3 regions of the Telluria sp. AC161 genome follow, and region 1 is predicted to be linked to each of the others. Evidence: predicted binding sites of a transcription regulator. Region 1 holds the regulator's gene; each other region holds the start of a gene.

The links. Region 1 encodes sigma-54, which starts transcription at its own class of promoters, with help from an activator protein. Its sites were predicted from a motif close to TGGCANGNAANCTGCTTT; they were not measured.
Region 2: a site for sigma-54 is predicted at 1,561-1,578, ahead of ACZ0AJ_RS16005 (PEP-CTERM sorting domain-containing protein). Genes of this name have one in related genera too.
Region 3: a site for sigma-54 is predicted at 2,180-2,197, ahead of ACZ0AJ_RS20605 (PEP-CTERM sorting domain-containing protein). Genes of this name have one in related genera too.

Annotation. Positions count from the first base shown of each region.
Region 1 is NZ_OZ409861.1:4,919,973-4,926,321, forward strand. It holds gene lptC (LPS export ABC transporter periplasmic protein LptC) at 1-28, shown strand, start outside; gene lptA (lipopolysaccharide transport periplasmic protein LptA) at 74-622, shown strand; gene lptB (LPS export ABC transporter ATP-binding protein) at 619-1,374, shown strand; gene ACZ0AJ_RS21900 (RNA polymerase factor sigma-54) at 1,389-2,876, shown strand; gene hpf (ribosome hibernation-promoting factor, HPF/YfiA family) at 2,951-3,307, shown strand; gene ACZ0AJ_RS21910 (enoyl-CoA hydratase/isomerase family protein) at 3,406-4,482, shown strand; gene ACZ0AJ_RS21915 (DUF5694 domain-containing protein) at 4,568-5,638, shown strand; gene ACZ0AJ_RS21920 (hypothetical protein) at 5,676-6,248, shown strand; gene ACZ0AJ_RS21925 (SDR family oxidoreductase) at 6,299-6,349, opposite strand, start outside.
Region 2 is NZ_OZ409861.1:3,592,693-3,599,041, forward strand. It holds gene ACZ0AJ_RS16000 (methyltransferase regulatory domain-containing protein) at 1-638, opposite strand, end outside; gene ACZ0AJ_RS16005 (PEP-CTERM sorting domain-containing protein) at 829-1,515, opposite strand; gene ACZ0AJ_RS16010 (sulfurtransferase) at 1,745-2,626, shown strand; gene ACZ0AJ_RS16015 (DUF4214 domain-containing protein) at 2,628-3,215, opposite strand; gene ACZ0AJ_RS16020 (acyltransferase family protein) at 3,320-4,432, opposite strand; gene ACZ0AJ_RS16025 (TolC family outer membrane protein) at 4,535-5,869, opposite strand; gene ACZ0AJ_RS16030 (HlyD family type I secretion periplasmic adaptor subunit) at 5,875-6,349, opposite strand, start outside.
Region 3 is NZ_OZ409861.1:4,628,806-4,635,154, forward strand. It holds gene ACZ0AJ_RS20600 (response regulator) at 358-1,389, shown strand; gene ACZ0AJ_RS20605 (PEP-CTERM sorting domain-containing protein) at 1,481-2,101, opposite strand; tRNA gene ACZ0AJ_RS20610 (tRNA-Thr) at 2,590-2,665, opposite strand; gene ACZ0AJ_RS20615 (ClpXP protease specificity-enhancing factor) at 2,692-3,198, opposite strand; gene ACZ0AJ_RS20620 (glutathione S-transferase N-terminal domain-containing protein) at 3,331-3,942, opposite strand; gene ACZ0AJ_RS20625 (cytochrome c1) at 4,041-4,805, opposite strand; gene ACZ0AJ_RS20630 (cytochrome b) at 4,836-6,248, opposite strand; gene petA (ubiquinol-cytochrome c reductase iron-sulfur subunit) at 6,251-6,349, opposite strand, start outside.

The DNA.
Region 1 (6,349 bases):
TATCGTCTATCCGCCACGCCAGCGCTGAAGGCCATCAGCCATGCGCGCGTGCTAACCCAGGACCAGCACCATCATGAAAAAACTCTTTGCTGCCGCTTTCTTGTCACTCCTTTCCTTGACCGCCATGGCCGAAAAGGCCGACTCGCTCAAGCAGGCGGCGCTTGAATACGATAATGGCGACCTCGATGGCGTCGCAGGCGTTCGTACCTTCACCGGCAACGTGATCCTGACCCGCGGCACGCTGCTGGTCAAGGCCGAACGCGCCGTCGTCAGGGAAACGCCCGAAGGCTATATGAGCGTGACGCTCACCGCCGCCAACGGCAAGCCCGCCACGTTCCGCCAGAAGCGCGACGGCGGCCCGAACCTGTGGGTCGAGGGCCAGGCCGAACGCATCGAATACGATGAGCGTTCGGAGCTGGTGCGCCTGTACTCGAACGCCGTCGTCAAGGAACTCGAAAACGAACGGATGACCAACCAGATGACCGGTCCGTTCATCTCGTACGACAACCGCAAGGAAGTCGTCGCCGTGCGCAATGACGCCAGCGGCGAGAGCAAGGTTGGCGGCGGACGCGGTACGCTGATCCTGGCGCCCAAGCGTGCGCCGGCCGGAGGCACGCAATGACGGAACTGAACGATCGCAGCACACTGGTCGTCAAGGGCCTGCAGAAAAGCTATGGCAAGCGCCTGGTCGTGCGCGATGTGTCGCTCGACGTCGAATGCGGCGAAGTAGTAGGTTTGCTGGGCCCGAACGGCGCCGGCAAGACCACTTCGTTCTACATGATCGTCGGCCTGGTGCCGTCGGACGCCGGCTCGATCAGCATCAACGGCACCGACATCACCAGCCTGCCGATCCATCGCCGCGCGGTGCTCGGCCTGTCGTACCTGCCGCAGGAAGCGTCGGTGTTTCGCAAGCTGACGGTGGAAGAAAACATCCGCGCCGTGCTCGAACTGCAGAAGGTCAACGGCAAGTCGCTGACCAAAACCGAGATCAGCGACCGCCTCGATACCTTGCTGGCCGACCTGCAGATCGAGAAGCTGCGCGAGAACCCGGCGCTGTCGCTGTCGGGCGGTGAGCGGCGCCGCGTGGAGATCGCGCGCGCACTGGCCACCAACCCGCGCTTCGTGCTGCTCGATGAACCGTTTGCCGGCGTCGATCCGATCGCCGTGATCGAGATCCAGCGCATCGTGCGCTTCCTCAAGGAGCGCAAGATCGGCGTCCTGATCACCGACCACAATGTCCGCGAGACGCTTGGCATCTGCGACCGCGCCTACATCATCAATCAGGGCGCGGTGCTTGCATCCGGCCGCCCCGACGATATCATCGCCGACGAGTCGGTACGGCGCGTGTACCTCGGTGAACATTTCCGCATGTAAGCCATACTCAATTGATGAAACAGTCCCTTCAGCTCCGCACTTCGCAGCACCTGGCGCTCACGCCACAGCTGCAGCAATCGATCCGGTTGCTGCAGCTGTCGACGCTCGAACTGCATCAGGAGATCGAGCAGATACTGGGCGATAACCCGCTGCTCGAAAGGCTCGACGATCCGCTCGATCATTCGGTGCGCTTGCTGGGCGATGGGGCGATCAACAATGCGCCGGCACAGGGCGAGGCGCCGCCGGCGCCGGGCCAGCAGGCCGAAGGCGAGGGTAGCGCGCCGGCCGAGGGCGAGGGCGCTGAAGGCGGCGCGATCGATGGCGACCGGCCCGACACCGACTGGAGCGAAGGCAGCGGCGCATCCTCTGGCAGCAGTAGCAGCAGCGACGACGAAGACGGCCGCCCGCAGCTGGAGGCGTGCGCCATCACGCTGCGCGAACACCTGATGGAACAGGTGCGCGAAACGCTGCTGTCCACCCGCGACCGCGCACTGGCCGAACTGGTGATCGACGCGCTGGACGACAACGGCTACCTGGAAGAACCGCTCGACGACATCCACGCGCGGCTGCCCGAAGAACTCGAGGTCGATCTCGACGAACTGCGCTGCGCGCTGGCGATGGTGCAGAGCATGGACCCGGTGGGCGTGGGCGCGCGCAGCGCGGCCGAATGCCTGGCGCTGCAGATCCGGCGCATGCCGGGCGTGCCGATGGTCACGCGCCGCATGGCCCTGAAGATCGTCGAAGGCTACCTGACCTGGTTCGCGCAGCGCGAATACAGCAAGCTGAAAAAAGCGCTCGATTGCGACGACGAAGACCTGCGCGAAGTGCAGGCCGTGGTCCGCCAGTGCAATCCGCATCCGGGCGCCGCGTTCGCGTCGAACGTGTCGGATTACGTGGTGCCGGACGTGATCGTGCGGCGCGCCAAGAACGGCTGGGCGGTCACGCTGAACCAGGACGTGATGCCGCGCCTGCGCGTCAACAGCCTGTACGCGACCATGCTCAAGCAGGGCCGCAGCGAGAGCCAGATGGGCGCGCAGATGCAAGAGGCGAAGTGGCTCATCAAGAATATGCGCCAGCGTTTCGACACGATCCTGCGTGTGGCCGAGGCGATTGTCGAGCGCCAGCGCAACTTTTTCAGCCACGGCGCGGTTGCCATGCGGCCCCTTGTTTTGCGCGAGATAGCTGATACACTAGGTCTGCACGAGAGCACCATCTCTCGTGTCACAACCCAGAAATACATGCTGACCCCGCACGGCATGTTCGAGTTGAAGTATTTCTTCGGTAGCCACGTTGCCACCGAAGCGGGAGGCGAAGCATCCTCAACGGCAATCCGTGCGCTCATCGCACAATTGACAGGAGCAGAAGACCCTAAGAATCCATTATCCGACAGCAAGATCGCGGAAATGCTCGGGGAACAAGGCATGGTCATTGCGCGCAGGACGGTCGCAAAATACCGTGAAGCGCTCAAGATCCCCCCCGTCAGTCTCCGCAAAGCCTTGTAACAACGCCGCTCATACAGTCTGTGCCTTCAGCTCCTGTGTGGTGCAAGCGACGTGACATCTTCAAAGGAGTGTGTATGAACCTCACCATCAGTGGTCACCATCTCGAAGTAACCCCTGCCATCCGTGAATACGTTCAGAATAAGCTGGAACGCATTATTCGCCATTTCGATCAAGTCATAGATACCCACGTCTTCCTGGCCGTCGATAACCTCACTGAAAAAGAAAAAAGGCAAAAAGCTGAAATCAATGTCCAGGTGTCGGGCAAGACCCTGCACGTGGCGAGCGTCGCACAAGACCTGTATGCCGCGATCGACATGTTGATGGATAAACTGGATCGACAAATTCTGAAGCACAAGCAGATGCTCAAAGACCATAACCGCACAGCGATCAAACGCCTGGACGTCGACGAAGCAGACGTCGCTGCCGCCTGATCGAGCGCAGGTCACCACCGCCAGGGGCGTCTTTTCGGGACGCCCTTTTTGCATCCCGCTGCCGGTAAAATACGTGTTTCCTTTCGATGGATCACGCCATGTCCGAACACGTCCTGACCCGCATCGCCAACCGCACCGGCATCATCACCCTCGACCGTCCCAAGGCGCTCAATTCGCTGTCGCTGGACATGGTGCGCGCGCTGACCGCGATCCTGCTCGACTGGCAGCTTGACGCTGCGGTCGATGCGGTCGTGATCACCAGCAGCAGCGAAAAAGCGCTGTGCGCGGGCGGCGATATCCGCTTCTTCCACGACGTCGGCAACGCCTCGCCGCAAGGCGGCAGCGCACTGCTCGAGGATTTCTTCACCGAAGAATACGCGCTGAATCACCTGATCCATTTTTATCCGAAACCGTACATCGCGCTGATGGATGGCGTGGTCATGGGCGGCGGCATGGGCATCGCGCAGGGCGGGCCCGATTGCGGCCTGCGCATCGTCACCGAGCGCACGAAGATGGCAATGCCAGAGGTGAATATCGGCTTGTTCCCCGATGTCGGCGGCAGCCATTTCCTGTCGCACGCGCCGGGGCAGTTGGGAATGTTCCTGGGCTTGACCGGCCTGACGATCGGCGCGGCCGACGCGCTGTACGTGGGCCTGGCCGACGTGGTCGTACCGGGCACCGATCTGGCGGCATTGCACGCGCTGATTGAGGTGACGCCGGGCGCGGATCTGCCGGCGGCGATCCGCGCATTCGCCAGCCAGCATGCCGGCGAGAGTGAATTGCAGGCCAACCGCACGCGCATCGATGCGCACTTTGGCGCGGACTCGGTGGCGGCGATCATGGCATCGCTCGAGGGTGAAGACACGCCATTCGCGCAGAAGGCATTGAATGCAATGCGTCAGCGCTCGCCGTTGATGATGTGCGTGACGCGCGAGCTGCTGCTGCGCGGCGCGTCACTCGATGTCGCTGACTGTCTGCGCCTGGAGCGCTCGCTCGTGCGCCGCAACTTCGAACATGGTGAGGTACTCGAAGGCGTGCGCGCGCTCGTCATCGACAAGGACAATGCGCCGCAATGGAATCCGCCGTCGCTCGACCTCGTGACCGACGCGATGGTGGCGCACTTCTTCGCGCCGGTGTGGCCGGCGCATGCGCACCCGCTGCGCCATCTCGCGTAAGCCTCTACGTGCATATCCGTTTGCGCGTGACTTTTCGCGCAGGCGGTGCAAACATCGTGGCTTCATGAACCGATGAGGACCCCCGATGCGTATGACCGCCTTGCTGCTATCGATGACCTTGTGCGGCAGCGCCGCGGCCCAGGCCTGGCAGCCTGACTTCAATGCGAGCGCATTCAAGGGGCCGGCCTCCGGGCCTGCCAATGAGGTGCTGGTATTGGGCTCGCCCCATCTGTCGCAGTTGCCGAAAACCTTCCAGGCCGCCAGCCTGACGTTGTTGAACGAGCGCCTGGCCGCATGGAAGCCGCAGGCGATCGCGATCGAGGCGGTATCCGGGCCGCAGTGCGACTTCATGCGACGCTACCCGGCACGCTACAAGGACTCGATCGATTCCTATTGTTGGGATCCCGCACCGGCACGGCTGGCCACGGGGCTGGATGTCGCGGCGGCGACCGAGGCTGCCGACGCCTTGCTGGCTGCCTGGCCTGACGCGCCGACCCCGGCGCAGCGCCGGCATCTGGCGGCGCTGTTCTTTGCTGGCGGCGAGGAGGCATCGGCCCTGGTGCAGTGGCTGCGCCTGCCCGAGGCCGAGCGCCGTGCCGGCGACGGCCTGGACGCTGCACTGGTCGGCGTACTCGTGAAGCTGGAAACCAGGCGCGACGAAAGCCTGATGATCGGTGCGCGCCTGGCCGTCCGGCTTGGCCTTGAACGCCTGTATGCGATGGACGACCACACCGCCGATAGCGCGACGGGAGACGAGAAGGCGTTTGGCGATGCGCTGATGAAAGCGTGGGACAACCCGGCCACGAAGCAGCGCACGGCGGTGGACAAGGCGCAGGAGGGCTTGCTTGCCAGTGCCGAAGGCGTGCTGGCGATGTACCGCGCCGACAATGCACCTGGCCAGGCGGCTTTGGTCTACCGCAGCGACTTCGGCGCGGCGCTCAACGAGCCGTCAGTGCAGCGCTTCGGCCGCCAGTACGTGGGTTACTGGGAAACGCGCAACCTGCGCATGGCGGCCAATATCCGGGGCGTGCTGGGCATGCGGCCCGGTCAGCGCATGCTGGTCATCGTCGGCGCGTCGCACAAGGGGTATCTGGAATCGTATCTGCACCAGATGCATGATGTGCGGATCGTGGATGCGGCACCGGTGCTGAAATAATGTGGCGGTCGCAGTACGTTAAAAGCAGAGCCAGTCAATGAAAATAGTCAGACTATTCCTGTTGTTGTCGATGGTCGCGAGCAGCAAGCTGCAGGCAGCTGATGGCACTATGCAAACGGTCAAGGCTGTCGTGCAGGAGCAAACACTGGCGATGTATTCGTATCCGACCAGGCTGGGCGAGCTGAAGTTCGTTGCCGCTGATGGCAAACCCGGCGCGGATGCACGCACGATCACGCTGAGTGGCAAGCCGCTCTTGGCGATCAAGGACGAGAAGGATGCCCAGGGTAGTGCGCTGTCGCTGATGATCGAAGACTTGAAGCCAGGTTCGACAGAGTACGAAGCGAAGATCGCCGGCCAGGCCGACCGGCCGAAAATCCGCCGCATGGTGGTGTTGCTGGGGCCCGTGGCGAACTGCGTCAAGCAATTCATCATTCTCGACTTTACCGGGAGAGACGCGTTCGTGTCAGAACGCTTCGGCCATAACCCCGGCGCTACCGCCTGCCTTGCATTCAAGCGTGCCAGATGGGGCAAGAAGGAATCGGAAATTACCCTCGGCGGGCCGCTGACCTACGTGTACTACACCGGTGGGAAGGTGATCGGTCCGATCTGACACGACTGCGGCATTCATCAGAGATATTGGTGTCACTGGCATTTCTTCTATTACGTGCGGTTGATCGACACGCCACCATCCACCAACAGCGTCGAGCCAGT
Region 2 (6,349 bases), 1.3 Mb from region 1:
CGCAGACGCTTGAGGTGCTCGGCCACCTCGGGATTGACCTTGCCGTACAACGCCCCGCTCGCGAGCAGCCCGTCGACAAAGTCGAGCGCCGCGTCGATGCGCGCCGCGGGGCCGATGCCGGGTGGATTGAGGGCTGCGTCGAAGCCGGCCATCAACTCGGTCAGCGGTCCGGTCGCGGCCCAGCCGGGCTGGGTGTTGTAGCTGACGTAGACGACACCGCCCACCTTGAGCTTGCGTTCGATGAAGCTGGCGATCACGCGGCGGTTGGCATCCGACACCCAGCTCCAGATGCCGTGCAGCGCGATGAAATCGAACTGCGGCAGATCGGCGCGCTGGCAATACGCCTCGAAGGCCTCGTCGGACAAATTGGCTGCCAGCGGCAAGTCCTGCGCCAGCTCGCGCGCAAAACCGACCTGGGCCGGATTGAAATCGGTGCCATGCCAGGCCGCGCCGCTGGCGGCCGCATGAATATTGATGCTCATGCCCTGGCCAAAGCCCAGCTCGCAAGCGGTCTGGATATCCGGAGGAACAATGCCCTCTTCTAACAGGGCCAGACGTGCACGCAATGGGTTGAGTTCGGGATAGTAGCCGTAGGTATAGGCTAACTCGGTCATATAGCCTTCGGACCAGTCGTGCATGGCGTTCCTGTCGGTGATGGAGCAATGCGAGGCACTCTAGCACGGCCTATCCGGGCCGCATATGGCGACCTTGCGCGACCATCCGGCACGGTGTGTTGTTAACGCAAAAACGTCGTTCCTGCCTGCGCAGGAACGACGTTTTTGATGTGCTGTCAGCAACGCGCCAGTATGCCGGCGCGCCGTGCGGCAATTAGCCGCGCTTGTTGCGACGGGTGAATGCCAGGCCAGCCAGCGCCAGACCCATCAGGGCAACGCTGCTTGGCTCAGGCACTTCAGCCTCGAGGCCGGTGACGTTCAGATTGTTCACGTTCACGGTCAGGCCTTTGTCCAGACCCAGGGTGCGAATGCCGATCGCGTTGAACGACGTCAGGTTCGAGTTACCGGTTGCCATCAGATCGGCGCCGGTCAGCGACGACTTTTCTTCAGCCGTTGCATTGAGCCACATGTCGAAACGGTTGTAGGTCGTCGAGCCAGCGGCCTTGTACAGGTTCGCAAAGATGTTGTAGGTGGTGCCTGCAACCAGATTGCTGTTAGGCATGAAAGGACCACCCTCGCCGCCCAGGCGTGCGAACAGGTCGTTGGTGCAGCTGCCACCCGTGCCGCAGTTTGCCTTGAAGCCGACGTTCGGGCCTTTGTAGGCTTCGGACGTGTTGTTCGAGTTGCCGAACCACAGAGCCACGAAATCGTTGCTGTCAACCGTGGCGCCGGTGTAGGTGAAGTTGAAGTCGATCAGCACGCTGCCGCTCTGGGCTGCCGGCATCACGTTGGTGTAGGCAGTGTTGCTGTCCGAGTTGAAGGTCAGCGTCGAAGGAATGGTAGCGGCCGAAGCGGCACCGGCAGTCAGCGAAAGGGCCAGCAGAGCGATATTACGGATCATTGTTGTTTTCCTAGTAGATCAAAGTTTGAACAGCACTGCCCCCTATAAGCAAGCTTGATGCCAGCTAAGTGCTTACCATTAAAATCAATGACTTATTTGATACGCATCAATGCTCTGGTGCAATCGTGTAAATCTATCCGACAAGCATATGGCGCTTACCTGGTGGTTGGCGGGGCTGGCTGACTTATAATATCGACCTGTTCGTTCACCGCTTTTCTTCTTTATCGCCATGTCCTCCGCACAACAGTACGTCAACATCGCCGCCTACAAATTTGTCACGCTCGACGATCTGGAAAGCCTGCGCCCGCAGTACCAGGCGCTGTGCAACGAGCTTGCCCTGAAGGGCACGGTGCTGCTCACACCGGAAGGCATCAATATGTTCTTGTCGGGTACGCGCGAGCACATCGACACGTACCTGGACTGGGTGCGCAGCGACGCCCGCCTGGCCGACCTGACGTGGAAAGAAAGCCTGTCGACCGAACAGTCGCACAAGCGCATGCTGGTCAAGATCAAGAAAGAGATCATCACGATGCGCATGCCGCTGATCAAGCCCGAACTGGGCCGGGCGCCGGCAGTCGATCCCGTCACGCTCAAGCGCTGGCTCGACCAGGGCCACGATGACGACGGCGTCGAGGTCGTGATGATGGAAACGCGCAATGCCTTTGAAGTCGACGTCGGCACGTTCGAGAACACGCTTGATTACCGCATCGACAAGTTCACCGAGTTTCCCGAAGTCGCGGCGCAGCACCGCGATGCGCTGGCTGGCAAGACAGTGGTGACCTTCTGCACCGGCGGCATCCGCTGCGAAAAAGCGGCGATCCACATGAAGGAAATCGGCTACGAGCGTGTGTACCAGCTCGAGGGCGGCATCCTGAAGTACTTCGAGGACGTCGGCGGCGCGCACTATACGGGCGACTGCTTCGTGTTCGACTACCGCACCGCGCTCAATCCGAAGCTCGAGCCGACCGAAACCGTGCAGTGCTTCGCCTGCCGCGCCGTGGTAACGCCGCGCCAGCAGTTATCGCCTGATTATGTGTATGAGGTGTCGTGCCCGCACTGCATCGGCAGCAACAGCGCTGGCCAGGCAGCAGCCGGCGAGGCCGCGGCCTGATTCACGCCAGCGGCGCCACGCCGATCAGGCCCACATCGTCGATGGCGGTGCCGTCGGCGCCCACGATGCGTGCGATCCACGTATCGACGACGACCGGGTCGGTCGCATCGAGCGCAGTCTTCACATCCTTGACGGTGGCAAGAAATTCCATGGCCAGCTCTAACCCCGCATCGCGGCTGTAGGCTGCCACTTCGTTGGGCGTATCGAGGCGCAGCGTGAAGACAGTGGCGGCAGCCGCCTTGCCGTTAAAGGCGACCGCATCGGTGCCGACCGCCGCCTCTGCAATTTCCCTGACTGCGTCGTCGATCGCGATGACGCCCCTGTCCATCAGGCTGGCCCAATAATCGACGCCAGCGGCTTCTGCTTCGCGCCCGAACAGGTGGTCGTAAATCTTGGTGACCACGGTGCGGCTGTCCATGTGGCTGTAGTTGTCACGGTATTCCTCGGCAGCGGCAAACGATCGCGAGATATCGGCCAGCGTGGCACCGCTGCCGAGCGTATTCACCCAATACTCGAGCCCGGCTGGGTCGGCCGGCCGGCCAAAGTAGGCAACATAAAGTTGTTGGACTCCGACTGTATTGACGGCCATGTTGAGGCTCTCTCAGGCTAATAATAAAATGATACTACTCCAGCCAGGCCCGGGCGTCATCCTTATTGTCGGCGCCGACATCAGCCTGCCGAAGCGGACTGGCGCTACGCCTTGAGCGTTTCCTTTGCCTCGTGACGCGCTGCCCCGTAACTGCGGCGCATGCGCAGGAACGGCTCTTCGATGATGTGATAGCTGAGCGTGGCCAGAGCCCAGGTGGCACCATACGTCACGGTGAGCATGAATACCACATCCAGCCAGCCGATACCGAACGGACGCACCGTCCCGACCTGCGTCGCCAGCGTATGCAATAGCGCCATGTGGAGCAGATAGAACGAGAAGCTGATCTTGCCGCCGTGGGCCAGCACGCGCTCGACAAGCGCCGGCAAACGCAGCGCAAGCGAAGTCCAGCCCAGGATTACCAACGCCCAGCCCGCGCTTTCAATAAACGACCAGATAATCCAGAACGCCGAATGTGGATTGCTGCCGAAACTGGCCACACGGTGCATCAGCGCCGTATCCCACATCACCAGCGCCACGCTGGTCAGCGTGAGCAACGGCGCGAAGCGACGCAATTGCGCCGTGTAACGCGCATACGCCATGGCGGCGATCATGCCGATAATGAACTGGTCGAAGCGGCCGACGAACGTGCTGAAATACATGAGCGTGCTGTTGGTGTTGACGGTGAAAGCGGCCGCCTTGAAAAACAGCAGCAAAATCAGCCACCCGGCCAGATAGCGCATGCCACTGTCCATCGCGAAGCGCGCAAGAAACGGAAACACCAGATAGAACAGGAACTCGAGCGAAATCGTCCAGGCGGCCCCGGTGATCGGCGTGCCGGAGGTTGGCGCCAGGCCCAGGTTGGTCGCGAACAGGTAGAGCAGATCGGCCGGCTGAAACTTGTCCCGGCCGATCGAGGTAGCGACCAGGAAAATCACGAGATACAGCGGCAGGATGCGCAGGATGCGGTTGCGCAGGAAGTCCGCATACACAATCTGACGCTGGTGCAGCGCGATCAGCATGAACAGGAAGCCCGACAGTGTGAAGAACAGGCCGACGCCGGTATGACCTTCAATGATCAGGGCGCCCCATGAGCTGCTCAGGCCGGTGCCGCCCAGGCCGCGGTATTCGAGATGAAAGTGGAACAGGAAGACAAGGGTGGCAGCAAGCCAGCGCAGTTGGTCAATGCGCGGGTTGTATTGGATGTTCAGCGATTGCATGCCTGCCCTCTTGTCTAAGAGGTTTATTGTAGCGTTACTGGATCGAAATAGTCGGTCATTCGCGGCTGACCCGAACGGCTGGCCTGTCCGCGAATCCTGCGGTTACCGGAAGTACGCAGCAACCTCGCGCACATCCTGCACTGACACCGTACCGGTCAGCGCGCGCATGCGCAAAATTCCGACCAGATAGGCATACCGGGCCTGCGCCAGATCGCGCTGATTGGTAAACAGCTGTTGCTGCGCATTGAGCAAATCAAGATTGATGCGCACGCCGCCTTTGATGCTTTGCTCGGTCGCCGTCATCAGGAGCTTGGACGAATCCACCGCTGCCGCGAGCGCATCGACTTTGCGGCCGCTGCTCACGACCAGGCTGTGGGCGCGGCGCAGGTCAACCATCAGCTTGTCGGTCCGGGCATCGACCTCGGACTGTACGCGCGCGTAGTTCGCCGCCACCTGGCGCGTCTGCGCATTGACTGCGCCGCCGCTATAGATCGGAATGGTCACCTGCACACCGAGACTGCGGTTGGTGATGTCCTGTCCCAGCGTGTTGATCGTTTCGTTATCGCCCTTGCTGTAGGCGGCGACAAAATCCACGCGTGGAAGATGTCCAGCCTTGATGCGGCCGATTTCCAGGCGGGCGTTTTCCACCGCCAGGCGCGCAGCCGACAATTCCTTGTTGTTCTTGAGCGCCAGTGCGCTCCACTCCTCGAACGATCCCGGGGTCAGCGTGCCAACGCGAAATCCTTCGGCCAGTTGCTCCAGCCCTCCCGCGTCGCCGCCGATGATGCCTTCGAGCACTTCACGCTGGGCCTTGGCATTGTCCTGCGATTCGATCAGCTGGGCTTCGGCCAGGTCGAGCCGGGCCTTTGTCTCGAGACTGTCGGTCTTGGTGCCCTCGCCGTTTGCGAACAGGCGCGAGTTGACCTTTTGCTGTTCCAGATACACGTCACGTTGCACGCGTGCGAGTGCGAGCTGGTCTTCCGCGAACAAGGCGTCGAGATAAGCGGTCACGACGCGCACCGCTACTTCATTGGTGTCGGCCTTGAACTGCTCGGCGCCCTGCTCGGTCTGGACCTTGCCCTGGCGAAAGCGCTGGATGGCGTCCATATTGAACAGGGGCTGGCGCAGCTGCACCACGGCCGACGTGTTGTTATAGCGCGGGTGGTCAAGCTGGGTGCGACCGTTGGCCAGACTGACCTCGCGATCGGTCACGTTCTTGTTGCGGCTGTAGCTCGACGACAGAACCGGCAGCAAGCCGGAACGGCCCAGCACGCGGTTTTCCCTGGCCGCCTCGTTGGCATAGAACTGCGAACGGTAAGTCGGATCGTTCTTGAGCGCCGCCTGGTACGCTTCTTCGAGCGTGATCGCGCCGGCCTGGCCGGCAGCGAGCACTGCCACCGCGGCGGCCAGCGTGCGCCTGATGTTCATGATGCGCATCGCCATTACTCCTCGCCCAGCGCCGAGTGCGCACGGTCGATGATCGGCTTGATGAGGTAACTCATCATTGTGCGCTCGCCCGTCTTGACGAACAGGTCGACCGGCATGCCGGGGATGATATCCAGCTTGTGGGTAGCGATTTTTTTCGCGCCTTCTTCGGTCACGCGCACCCGGACCTTGTAGTACGGGTTATTGGTTTTTTCATTCACAAGACGGTCAGCCGAAACGCGCACCACTGCGCCTTCGATATGCGGTGTCTTGTTGGCATTGAACGCCGAGAAGATCAGCTCAACCGGCAAGCCGGGCTGCACTTTGTCCACCAGGTTCACCGGCAATTCGCCCTCGACGATCAGCGCGTCGCCGCTCGGCACGATGTCCATCATCTTGAAGCCGGGCGGCACCACGCCACCATTGGTAAACACTGCCAGGTCGACCACAGTCCCGTCCACCGGCGCCTTGACTTCGACATTGTTCAGATCG
Region 3 (6,349 bases), 290 kb from region 1:
TGTCTCCGTTCAGTGCCATGTTTTTTTGGCACGTTGGAAACGTTACCATTGGCTTTGCCTGACTATAGCATCGGGTCAATTGACGGTCAAACTAAACTTGCGGATTGGGGCAGCGACCGAAGCGGAAAAAACGCACATGGTTTTCTTCCTCGTGTAGAGTAATAGTTAATATTTCAAGCGGCGAAAAAGGTGGTTGCCGCACCTGGCGGTTGCATGACGCTTCGGAGGCATGTTGAGAAATTCGAAAATATTTCCACGTGTACGATACCTCGGGATCTATGTTGATCGGGCAGGCCTGTTTGCCTGCCACGCTCGCGCAACATCAATCGCGCTGACCATTGCGCATGGCAGCCGCCCATGAGTCGCCCGGTCATTTTACTTGTCGACGATGAGCCCGCCAACCTGGCCATGATGCGCAAGGTGCTCAGCGATGACTACACGCTGGTGTTTGCCCGTAACGGCGCCGAAACCATGGCGGCGCTCCACAAGCATCGACCGGCCATGGTGTTACTGGACATCGGTCTGCCCGACATCAACGGCTACGACCTTTGCCTTAAAATCAAGCAGAGCGATACGACCGGGACCATCCAGGTCATTTTCGTAACGGCGTACGCCGACCCCGTGAATGAAGCCGCCGGGTTCTTTGCTGGCGGCGTCGACTACATCACGAAACCCGTGTCGCCCCCGATCGTGCGCGCGCGCGTCGCCAGCCATTTATCTCAGGTGCGCGCGGAACTGCTGGCCAGGAGCTACCGCGAGGCCATCTCGATGCTGGGCCAGGCAGGGCATTTCAACGATACCGATACCGGTGCGCACATCTGGCGCATGGCCGCCTATGCAAAGGCGCTTGCCAAAGGAGCAGGGTGGAGCGCCGAAGACAGCGAGCAACTCGAACTGGCAGCGCCAATGCATGACACCGGCAAAATAGGGATTCCCCAGTCCATCCTGCGCAAACCCGGTCCACTGGACGACGCCGAGTGGGCCATCATGAAAACCCATCCGCAGATCGGCTACGACATCCTGAGCAAAAGCGCTGCACAGGTGTTCCAGCTCGCCGCCGAGGTGGCGTTGTATCACCACGAAAAGTGGGATGGCAGCGGCTATCCGGCCGGCCTGGCCGGCGAGGCCATCCCCCTATCGGCGCGCCTGGTGGCGCTCGCCGACGTGTTCGATGCCCTGAGCATCAAGCGCCCGTACAAGGAAGCGTGGGGTGTCGACAAAATCGTGGCCTATGTGGATAGCCGCTCGGGGACGGATTTCGATCCGGCGCTGGTGGCGGTGTTTCACAGGACGCTGCCGGAGTTGCTCGATATACAGCAGACGTGGGATGCGCGGGATGGTGAACTGGACCAGGCGTCGGGGATGATCCAGAAAAAAAGCCCAGCCTGAAAGGGTGGGCTTTTTGAAAGCTGGTACCGACTACCGATTTCGGATTGGCTATTATTTTCTGTTCTGTCGCGTAACGTTCTTCGCAGTTTCTTTACGCGCGACGCCGGCGGCGCAAGCCCGCTATCAGAGCAAGTCCGGCGCCCAGCAAAGCGATCTGGCTGGGTTCTGGCACTTCGGCAGTCGTCAGGCGCAAATTATCCAGATTCAGGATGTAGTTTGGATTGTTCGGCAAGATCGAGAATCCAAAAATTAACTCGCTCGATGTGACTGAAAGAACACCGCGCAGGAAGGCACTGCCAGCCAGCGGATTGGTCAAGGTGTCGGAGGTCAACACATTGCCGTCGCGCCCATAGGCCGTTAGCGTAGCATCCCAGTACGAATAGCTGTCGATGCTGATACCAGTCACAGCGGTAGTGAAGTAACCAATCGGGTTGGTCGAGCTGATGAAGTGATTCAATGGATCACCATTGAAAAAATCAGCCTGCATCAAGGTGCCTTGGTTAAACATCAGACCGATTTGCTCGTACTGGTTGCTCAATGGCTGCAATTGATAATTGCCGGAGGGCGTATCGTCCGCAGTGCCGAGCACGCCATCAATGCCTGGCAAGGTTTCAAAGTCAATCAGGATTTCACCGGCATGGCTACTAGCGGCAGAACATGCCAAGGCCACAGAAAAGAGCGTAGGAATTACATGTCGCAAGAACTTAGGCATTGATTTTCCAGTAAGGGTAATTGCATTATCTGTGAGCACCTTGCAATATTGACCCACCGCAAGATTGAACTTTAAGGCTAAGCACAAATTGGGCCACTTTCGTAGTTTCAATAAAATCAAGCAGTTATTACGCGCTATAGAAGCCTTTCAACTGGGATGTAAGTATTTTCGACAGATATATCCATTTTTTGCGAGCTGAAGTAAGTCCGTCATCCGCCGAAATGGCTTTCCTCGACCATTTCGCGTGAACGGCTGCTTGGTATGGCTGGCAGGGGATATCCGGCTCGTTCTATGCGCTTGCGAGATTGCGTTGCACCTTCACATGCTATGTCGTCGACAAGCGCCATTTGGACTCCTCGATCGTCCATGCACTGCGTGAAAGCGCTTAATCCGTCGCCTGGATTGTTCAAGCCGGGTATACACGAGTTACATGGCACCCAGAAAGCAAAAGGCCCAATCCTGAGGATTGGGCCTTTTGCTTGACTAACTGGTGCCGGCTGCCGGTTTCGAACTGGCCACCTGATGATTACAAATCAACTGCTCTACCAAATGAGCTAAGCCGGCGTGATCTTTAGAGCAAGAATTATACGCTATTTGATCCGCGTGAGGGTCGGTCGTCCACCCTTCTTTGGTGGCTCGTCATCGCCACCCGACGGCGGAGTAGACACTTCCGTATCCGGCACCACCGGCGAATCCACGCCCTTCGATGGCACCGCCGACAGCGCTGGCCCCGCAGGCGCCGTACCCACTTCAGGCGCCGATCCATCCGACGACGCAGCAGGCAATGCACCCACTTCGAACGCCATCCCCTGGCCATTTTCATTGGCATAAATCGCCAGTACATTGTGCACAGGGATGTAGATTTCGCGCGACACGCCGTTGAAGCGTGCCCGGAAGTGGACTGCGTCGTTGTCCATCTTCAGCGCCGAGGTGGCGCCGAAGCTGATGTTCAGGATGATCTCGCCCTTGCGGACGTATTCCATCGGCACCGTCGTCGATCCATCGACCTTGACTGCGAGGTAAGGCGTAAAGCCACTGTCGGTGCACCATTCGTAGATGGCGCGCAGCAGGTAGGGTTTGGTGGAGATCTCTGACATGGTGGTATGGGCTAGCAATACAGGCAAAACGGGCGTTCGCGCCAGTCTATCGGATTCGCCCGAAGAACGTCCGATTCCGGCGCGTACGGTGCGGCTGAGGACAGGGGCGGCAACAAGCCCGCCCCAGGTCCATCAACGACGCATCACTTTCTCGGACGGGGTCAGCGCCTCGATGTAGGCAGGGCGCGAGAAGATGCGCTCGGCGTATTTCATCAGCGGTGCAGCCGTCTTCGACAGTTCGATACCGTAGTGATCCAGGCGCCAGAGCAGCGGCGCGATAGCCACGTCGAGCATCGAGAACTCATCACCCAGCATGTACTTGTTCTTCAGGAACAGCGGTGCCAGCGTCGTCAGGCGGTCGCGGATTTCGGTGCGGGCCTTGTCGTGGATCTTGTCGTTCGACTTGTTGCGCTCGCTTTCCAGCGTGTGCACGTGGACGAACAGCTCTTTTTCGAAGTTGAACAGCATCAGGCGGGCACGGGCGCGCATCAGCGGGTCGGCCGGCATCAGTTGCGGATGCGGGAAGCGCTCGTCGATGTACTCGTTGATGATGTTCGATTCGTACAGGATCAGTTCGCGCTCGACCAGGATCGGCACCTGGCCGTACGGGTTCATCGTCGAAATATCTTCCGGCTTGTTGAACAGGTCGACGTCGCGCACTTCGAAGTCCATGCCCTTTTCGAACAGGACGAGGCGGCAGCGTTGGGAGAACGGGCACGTGGTGCCGGAGTAGAGAACCATCATGGTTTATAGTTCCTTAAGAAACAAAGGGGTGCAGCGCCGAGCACTCACCCCAGAGAAATGATTGCCCGTATTATAGCCAACCGGACAACGAAAGCGAATTACTTCACTTCTTTCCAGTACGATTCATTCAATCGCCAGGCCAAAAAGGCGAAAATCGTCAAGAACAGGAGCACGAATGCCCCCAGTCGCTTGCGTGTTGCCTGGGCCGGCTCGGCCATCCAGACCATGTAGGCAACGAGGTCGGCCGTGGCGGTGTTGAACTCCTGCTGGGTCATGGTGCCGGGGCTCACTTGCTCAAAGCGGGCGAAGGTGTGAACCATCTTGCCGGCTTCATGCGGATCGGGCTGCTCCGTGAACTTCGCCGTGCGGATCCCCTGCTGCAGCCACATGGCGTGCGGCATCGCGACATTCGGCACCACCATATTGTTCCAGCCGGTCGGGCGCGTCTCGTCCTGGTAGAACGTGCGCAGATAGGTGTACAGATAGTCGGCGCCCGAGCCGCCTGGCGACGCCTTGGCGCGCGCGATCACCGACAAATCCGGCGGCACCGCGCCGAACCAGGCCTTGGCATCGTTCGGTCGCATGGCCGTGGTCATCATGTCGCCGACCTTGTCGGCAGAAAACAACAAGTTTTGCCGGATCTGGTCGTCTGTCAGGCCCAGGTCGCGCAGGCGGTTGTAGCGCATCGACGCGGCCGAGTGGCAATTGAGGCAGTGGTTGACGAACAGTTTGGCGCCGTTCTGCAGCGACGCCAGGTCGGCGCGGTCCGGGGCGCGGTCGAGCGGAAAGCTGCCTTCGGCGGCGAATGCCAGGCCGGGCGCCAGGGCCAGGATGGCGATCAGTTTTTTCACAAGCAATGTCATGGGATGTCCTTGTGCGCGGGTCCGAAGGCGTCAGTGCGGGGTGAAGGTGACACGGGTCGGCACCGGCTTGAAGGTGCCCATCGTGCTCCACCACGGCATCAGGAGGAAGAACCCGAAGTACGCCAGCGTGCACACTTGCGAGATCAGCGTGAACGCGGCCGTCGGCAATTGCGTGCCCAGATAGCCCAGCGTCACGAACACCACGGCAAACACCGCATACACCCACTTGTGCCAGTCGGGACGGTAGCGCAGCGAGCGGGCCGGCGAGTGGTCCAGCCATGGCATGCCGGCAATGATCATCACCGACGAGCCGAACAGCACCACGCCCCAGAACTTGGCGTCGAGCACCTGTGGCAGCATGCCGATGACCAGCAGCAGGCCGACCACGGCAATGATCGCCTTAGTTGTGAAGGCCAGGCGCGACTTGAACCAGATGAACACCACGTAGGCCGCGACCGCTGCCATCAGCACGTACATGAAGTCGGCCGTCGTGGCGCGCAGCACCGAATAGAACGGCGTGAAGTACCAGGTCGGCGCGATGTGCGACGGGGTCTTCATCGAGTCGGCCGGCAGGAAGTTGTTGTACTCGAGGAAGTAGCCGCCCATCTCTGGGGCGAAGAACACGACCGCCGAGAACAGCAGCAGGAACACGCTTACGCCGAACAGATCCTTGGTGGTGTAGTACGGGTGCGACGGGATCGTGTCGAGCGGGTAGCCGTCCGGGCCGATGTGGTCCTTGACTTCGATGCCGTCCGGATTGTTCGAACCCACCTCATGCAGCGCCGTCAGGTGGGCCACTACCAGGCCGATGATGACCAGGGGCAGGGCGATCACGTGGAAGGCGAAGAAGCGGTTCAGCGTGGCGTCCGACACCACGTAATCGCCGCGGATCCACAGCGACAGGTCGCTGCCGATCACGGGAATCGCGCCGAACAGGTTGACGATCACCTGCGCGCCCCAGTACGACATCTGGCCCCACGGCAGCAGGTAGCCGAAGAACGCCTCGGCCATCAGGCACAAAAAGATGCCGAAGCCGAACAGCCAGACCAGCTCGCGCGGTTTGCGGTACGAGCCGTACATGAGGCCGCGCGCCATGTGCAGGTAGACAACGATGAAGAAGGCCGAGGCGCCGGTCGAGTGCATGTAACGCACCAGCCAGCCCCACGGCACTTCGCGCATGATGTACTCGACCGAGCCGAAGGCCAGCGCCGCGTCGGGCTTGTAGTGCATCGTGAGGAAAATGCCGGTGACGATCTGCAGCACCAGCACGAGGGCCGAGAGCGAGCCGAACAGATACCAGACGTTGAAATTCTTGGGCGCGTGGTACTTGCCCCACTGATCGTTCCACAGCTTGCTGGCCGGAAAGCGGTCGTCGACCCAGGCCAGTGCCTTCTGCGCCGCCGGTGCATCGGCGGGCAGCTTTGTCTCCTTGAACGCGCCCATGGTTACGCCTCGCCTTTCTCGTCTTTGCCGATCACGATCCTGCTGTCGGAGAGATACATGTACGGTGGGACATCCATATTCGTCGGCGCCGGCTTGTTCTT